DNA from 3 places in the Salinicoccus sesuvii genome. Region 1 is predicted to be linked to each of the others. Evidence: riboswitches for the same ligand, from Rfam matches in the RefSeq annotation. Region 1 holds a riboswitch; each other region holds the start of a gene.
The links. Region 1 has a riboswitch for thiamine pyrophosphate ahead of ACFOJ8_RS12690 (ABC transporter substrate-binding protein). Riboswitches for the same ligand answer to the same signal wherever they lie in the genome.
Positions count from the first base shown of each region.

Region 2: it holds a riboswitch for thiamine pyrophosphate, as region 1 does, so the genes downstream of both, ACFOJ8_RS05655 (YkoF family thiamine/hydroxymethylpyrimidine-binding protein) here and ACFOJ8_RS12690 (ABC transporter substrate-binding protein) in region 1, are expected to answer to the same signal.
Region 3: it holds a riboswitch for thiamine pyrophosphate, as region 1 does, so the genes downstream of both, tenA (thiaminase II) here and ACFOJ8_RS12690 (ABC transporter substrate-binding protein) in region 1, are expected to answer to the same signal.

Region 1 covers NZ_JBHRWV010000012.1:68,800-71,066, forward strand. Annotated here, with positions in the region: gene ACFOJ8_RS12685 (ABC transporter permease) at 1-299, opposite strand, end outside; gene ACFOJ8_RS12690 (ABC transporter substrate-binding protein) at 316-1,308, opposite strand; TPP riboswitch at 1,424-1,523, opposite strand; gene ACFOJ8_RS12695 (GNAT family N-acetyltransferase) at 1,634-2,062, opposite strand; gene ACFOJ8_RS12700 (DUF2538 family protein) at 2,075-2,267, opposite strand, start outside.
Region 2 covers NZ_JBHRWV010000006.1:12,059-14,325, reverse strand. Annotated here, with positions in the region: gene ACFOJ8_RS05660 (poly(glycerol-phosphate) alpha-glucosyltransferase) at 1-984, opposite strand, end outside; TPP riboswitch at 1,161-1,260, shown strand; gene ACFOJ8_RS05655 (YkoF family thiamine/hydroxymethylpyrimidine-binding protein) at 1,338-1,928, shown strand; gene ACFOJ8_RS05650 (MFS transporter) at 2,086-2,267, opposite strand, start outside.
Region 3 covers NZ_JBHRWV010000007.1:169,773-172,039, forward strand. Annotated here, with positions in the region: gene thiD (bifunctional hydroxymethylpyrimidine kinase/phosphomethylpyrimidine kinase) at 1-497, opposite strand, end outside; gene tenA (thiaminase II) at 490-1,173, opposite strand; TPP riboswitch at 1,246-1,345, opposite strand; gene ACFOJ8_RS06635 (hypothetical protein) at 1,477-1,623, opposite strand; gene ACFOJ8_RS06640 (hypothetical protein) at 1,721-1,912, shown strand; gene ACFOJ8_RS06645 (PTS fructose transporter subunit IIABC) at 1,969-2,267, opposite strand, start outside.

The DNA of each region.
Region 1 (2,267 bases):
GAGAGCACCATGAGCGGGTAGATACTCTGCCTTGCCCGTGGCATGAGATGAAGCAGCACCGCAAGCAGAATGCCGACAGAAACACCGATGGCAAAACCACCGAGCGCAATTTGTATCGTCGATAAGGTGTGGCCGACCACTCTCGGATAAATAGCGATGGCTTCTTGGATTATTTGGACGGGACCTGGTAACATCCACGCCGGAATATCGAAGATGCTAACACATAACTGCCAGATGATGAGTATTAAAAGTATTGCCATAACGGGTGGACCAAATCGCCACGGTGCGTATCGTCGCATCTACTATGCCTCCAATCTACTCGTGGCCAGGCAGAAATTCATTCGTGAACGCTGCTTCGACATCGAGTTCTGACTCAATCAATTCGTTTTCAAACATCCAGTCACTATAGTTCTGCCAGACCTCTGGTTCTTGATGTCCCCAGTAGGGTGCATCACTTTGATAGACATCAGCAAGCCATTCTTGACTTGCTCTGACAAGATCCGGATCTAGATCGGGTTCAGCTTCAATCAAATGCTCAGCAGCGGCCTCCGGTGATTCAATCGCAAATTGATAGCCTTCTGCAGTCGCTTCAGTGAACGCCTCTACAATTTCGGGATCACTCTCAATCAGACCCTCGTTCGTGATGAGCACTGGCGTATAGAAGTTGAGCGCTTCTGAGTATTCGGTGAAGTCGATCGTATTGAGTGGGAAGTCGCGCAGTTCTGCTTCGACACCGGTCCATCCGTAGTAGATCCAAGTAAAATCGACATCACGCTGTACCGCCGTGAAGAAGTCGGTATCTCCGATGTTTAGGTTATTCACTTCACCAATGTCAGCACCGTCTGCCTGCATGATGGAAGCAATCGTTGCCTCCTCGATTGGTGAACCATAGCCTCCGTATGTCTGACCTTCAAGATCGGCCGGTGTCTCAAGATCTTTTTCTTCGGGTGATGCGAGTACAGAAGTGTTATCCTGAATAATCGCAGCAAGTGAAACAATATCTACCCCTTGCAGGCGGGCCTGGGTGACGTTTTCTTGGGCACTGATGCCAAAGTCTCCATTACCAGTCGCCACTGTCTGTTCTGCACCGGCTTCACCAGGTAGAACGATGTTAACATCAAGTCCATGTGCTTCATAGAATCCTTCTGCCTGAGCAGCATAGATGCCTGTGTGGTTTGTATTCGGTGTCCAATCGAGGACGAAGGTAATTTCTCGGAGTGCTTCGGTATCAGATGCATCATCACCCGCATCACTGCCGCACGCCGATAGAAAAATAGCGAGCATTACAGGAAATAGAACTTTTTTCATATTGAAGCTCCTCTCAAATTAGCGATGCCCAATATCCAGAAATGTAAATCCGGACAAAAAAGACACCTTCCGTATCTGGAGGCGTCAAGAACAGTCAAGAATGTATACGTATACCGTAGATTCTCTACACATTCCCTACGCTGGTATTATCCAGATCAGGTCCAAGGGTCAGGTCTTGCCTTCTCAGCCTGTTCTAGGCTCCCCTATGCATCAAGTATTAAATTGATAGCTCTATTATACCACGATGCAATCTCGCATCCAACAGAGGCAATAATAAAAAGCAGTCTTACAAGGCACTAGGCTATGTAAGACTGCTTTTAAATTATCAGTTTGCGAGAGTTCTTTCCATATAGACATGTGGAATACCAGCATCTTCGAATTCGTCAGAAGACACGGTATAGCCAAGCTTCTTATAGAAATCAATGGCATGTACTTGTGCGCCGAGTTTAGCGCGTGTATATCCGTTTTCTGCCGCATGATTGTGGACGAATGCCATCAGTTCCACACCAAGCCTCCTACCACGGGCCTCAGGTAGTACTGCCATGCGTTCTATTTTGATTAATCCGTCGGCTGCCGGACGATATCTGACCGTCCCGATAGGCTCTTCATCGATCAGCAGTATGTGGGTAGATGCATCTTCATGTTCATCAACTTCCCGGTCCATCGGTACATTCTGCTCCTCGACGAAGACGCGCTTACGGATGGCAAGACACTGATTGTACAGGACATTGTTATCTGCGACTTTAATTTCCATTTAAACGCCTCCCTACATTGCATTTTTGCGTCTGATGGCAGTGAACTGCCAGAATATCTTCAGCTGCTCTAAATTCCAGTGGGCCAAGCCGAGTGACAAAGCAGGCTGTGTGCTGAACTTAATGCCGTTTGCTTCAGCTGCTGCCAGTGCCAGGTACTGGATGTGTGGTTTTAGCTCTTTGAAAGGTGCAGACAACCGTTCATTC
Region 2 (2,267 bases), on a different contig from region 1:
TTTAGCGATTTTTCTCGCCACATCTATATATGTGTCACTTTCAGTCATCATCATGTACTTGGTCAAGGTAATAAGTGCGACGCCGTTTTGTCCAAGTTTAATTTCATTAATGTCATTTGTGTTATCAAAAATGTAAGCCGCTTCCGGATCTTCTGGATCGATAAACAGGAAGTGCTCAAGCAGATGATCGATTGTGAGTTTAGCCCATTCAATGCCCTTCTTGTCGTTTAAGAATTCTAAGCCTTCTAATAGAGAGTAAGTGGAAGAAGTATGACGAAGCACATTATAAAACGCGATTCGTTTATCAAAGTGGGGGAACTTGCCATATTCGTACTTTCCGTTGATATCTATCTGGTCTTTTAAATAATGGGTAGCCGTTTGGATTAACCTACGGTACTCGGATTTTTTCTGATGCCCCCCAATCTTCCTGACGCCGTGCATGTCCCCCCCAGAATTCAGCTCATACATCTTATCGTCTTCAAGCAAGTAACCTCTCGTCTGGAACTTGACGACTGACTTGTTCAAATATTTTTTATGGAAGTAGACACCCTTATAGGACTTGTATTTCTTAAGATATGTATTGATATTTTTCTCACAGACGAACATCTTGTTCTTATCTCCGGGGACAGGCCTAACAAATGCATTGGCATTAATTTCTTCCGGTAAGAACGCGAGGGCGTAATGCTTATCAAAAGCAATGCCGAAATCAATATAGTTACGGCGCGTCTGTTGCATCGTTTTGAGTAATGAAGAAAATTGAACGGCCTCTTCAGAAGTGATGAAGTCTGCTTTGAGCCATTCGGTGACATGTCCAAGGTCTGATAACTTCTTTATCTCTTCTTTAACCTTTTTTCGGAGAAAATTGTTGTTTTTCACTTTGAAAACGTGCGCGCGTCTAGTTTTGAAGCCCAATGATATTATGATCCACTCTGATGTCAATAAGTCTTTCCTGTTGCGCAATCCTTCAATCATTTCTATATTCATTAATTATATCCCCTTTCTGAAATTAGTCAGAATGTTTAGTATATACCCTTATTATATGCACATTGAATAAAATTTGTAAAAAATATTGAAGCCAGCTTACTGATTGAATTAGCACTCTCACTTTACATTCATGTACATATTCCCTATCATTAAAAATGAAATAAAAACTGCATACCGATTTGCACTAGGGGCGCTGTCAAAGGCTGAGACGGAGATTCCGAACCCTCAATACCCGATCTGGATAACACCAGCGTGGGAAAGTGCGGCGCGTATATGAAGCCTTCTATACATTTGCTGCACTCCCTCGGGAAGTGCAGCTTTTTATTTACAAATATTTTTTGGAGGTATGATTTATGACAATAGAATGTGGAACTGAGAGAATCGCGGGATGCCAGTTCAATCTGAGTGTGATGAGTGATGATTTTATAAATATTATCCTCGGATCATTGGACACTACAGATATGTCGAAAGTGTGGCGTGACACGGATGACGTGACTACATGTGTGCGTGGCCGTGTAGAGCATGTATTTGACGTGGTTAAAGCAGTTTATCTGCATGCGGCAAAAACCGGAAAGCATGTGGAAATGAGTGGCACTTTCTCAATCGGATGCCCAGGCGACGCTTCCGGTGATACGTATATGGATACAGATGCCGAGCGGATGAATGCGGCAAACACTATTGGTATCAATCAAAAAGCCGGATGCAAGTTTGCCCTCTATCCAATGAACACAACCAAATATATGGATGTTATCTACGAACAAATTGATCTATCAAAAGCACGTGGCGTAACAGTCAGTCCGAGCCACTACTCCACTCGGCTTGACGGGGAAGTGAACGATATTTTTAATGCCATGGAAGAAGCTTTTGTCAGCGTACAGGAAGCTGTCAGCCATACGACCATGACTTTCACCATCTCCGCAAACAGTCCTTCAAGTAGAAAATAGACGCACGACAAAGACCAGGGTGGTTATCCATCCTGGTCTATTCTTTCTGTAATACTATTAGAAAACCGCCGTATTCTTGTTAGACAGTGGCATGTACGTAATTCTCTAAAATAATGGCAGCATCTTATCGTGATATCGGTAACCTCTTTTTTCTCGATCATCTTTTCCTGCGGATCAAATAGAGTGCCGGGATGAGCAATAAGGAGACAACACCACCTGAAAGTGAAAGTGCGCCGAAACTTGCACCAGCCACAACCATACCGGACAATGTGCCCCCTGCTGCTCCGGATAACGCAATTAAAACATCCACCGTGCCTTGGATGCGGGCGCGCGCAGCCG
Region 3 (2,267 bases), on a different contig from region 1:
TTTAAGAAAATATTGGCGACGCTTCTTACATCTTCAGTACTTTCTATTTTTTTATCCGCTATCTTCTCTGCTTCATGGATGTTCGGGGTCACGCTTATGGCAGTGGGAATAAGTGTGTCCCTTAGAAAATTAATTGCCGCTTCCTCTATCAGTGCATCGCCACTCGTCGCAATCATGACGGGATCGATAACATAGGGGATATCATGATTCTTTACAGTTTGTGCAACGATTTCCATCATATCTACTGTTGCGATCATGCCACTTTTCATCGCGTGTGGCAATTCATCGGAGAAAATACTATGCAGTTGCTTTTCAAGAAATTCGGCAGGAACATTAAAGACATCCTGGACCCCCATAGTATTCTGCGCAGTCAGCGATGTTACAGCCGCCATGCCATATACCCCGCGTGCGTGAAATGTCTTACTGTCAGCTAAAATGCCTGCACCGCCTGTTGGATCATTGCCGGCTATGGTCAATGCAATTGGAAACTTAGGCATGTGTACCCACTCCAGTCCACTCTTCTTTTGTCGCTGCCATATTAAAGAAACGTCTCTCATGTTCTGTGCTTTCTATATAATTCTTTTTGAGTACGTCGATCTCCTTCTCGGTCATGGATCTAGCGGCATCATCCATAATATCGAACATGACATTTATCGTGTCATCCATATCATTGACGTAGAACTCAAACCACTTCCTATAAGGATGATCCGTTTCGAATGTATGTCGCGCAAGGGCCATATCGGCGATTCTCCGATATACATATGGACAAGGCGCCATTGCACTGATTGCGTACGCAATATGCTCTCTAGTAAAAGCATTGAAATACATATGTTTTATATAATGGTCTGCGGAAGGATACCATTCCCCATCCTTTATTATATCGGCATACGATCTGTTTATCGCATGTGCCAGGACTTCATGCGCCTCGCTTTCACCGTCCATTAAAAAAGCCATTTGCCCCATCAGAAATCTGACTGTCTCTTTAGACTCTGTTTTCGATATCAGCAACGCATAAAGTTTTGCGAACTCATCTAAGTATAATGAATCTGCACGCAGATAATGTGCAACTGCGGCATCATCAATGTCTCCTCTGATCAGTCCCTGTATGAACGCATCACTATAGATGGCCTCAATCATCGGTTCGGTTTCTTTCTTTAAAATCTCACTCAGCATATTAATCTCTCCTCTTATAAATTAAAAACCCACTTCCAGCATAGGAAGTGGGTTTAGTAGAAAGAGATGGTGTATTCAACCAAACCACTTCTCTACGCTGGCATTATCCAGATCAGATCAAAGGGATCAGCCTTGTGGCTGTCTCAGCAAAATCGCACCCCTAGTGGTATTGCTATTCGATTATTTTAAATACTAATGAATACATATTGAAAAGTCAAACTATAATGATATATTCTGATTCTTTTAGTGTCATAGTTGAGCCTAGATCATTTCCTATAGCGTTGTGTCAAATATATATGAGAATTAGGAGTCGAATCGAGAGTCGATGCCGAGATCAATATCATCATAGATGTCCACTTTTGAAACGGGCTTAAATTCATAGAGTGGCAATAGCCAGTGCTTAGTCGGAGTTCGTCCACTTTTTTTAAAGTTACTTAAATTAAATCCCATATATGTAGAGTACATGTACATTTTATATGATGTTTTGAGTATGATAAGGTGGATATATGATAAAAAGTGGAACACTGAGATGATGAAGGAGGATACAATGTCTAAAAATAAGAGTGTGATGTATATTCTCATAGGTATAGTGTTGATTGCTGCAATTACAGGATTGCTTAGCCTTATGAATGATAGCACGCCGAGTAGAGGACAGATTCTTGCTCTTGTTGGACTCGGCGCAATCACCATCGTGGCCGCACTTGGATTCATCGTCAGACTATTTACCTATAGAAAATAGTAAACTTATGGATGTTTACAGTAAAACCCCGCATGATATTTCATGCGGGGTTGGTTTTATTGAGTGATACGCTTTTTCAGTAGACCGAGCATTAGTGCTGCAATGGCTGTACCAATGAGAAGTGAGACAAGGAACATGACTCTTCCTTCACCGATTGTCAGAGCAACAAACAGACCACCATGTGGTGCATTGATGGATGTTGCGAACGCCATGGCGAGTGCACCTGCTGTAGCAGAACCGACGACCATAGACGGAATGACTCTGAGCGGGTCAGCTGCTGCAAATGGAATGGCACCTTCTGTGATAAACGATGCACCCATGATTACATTTGTCGGACCTGAAGATCTTTCAACTT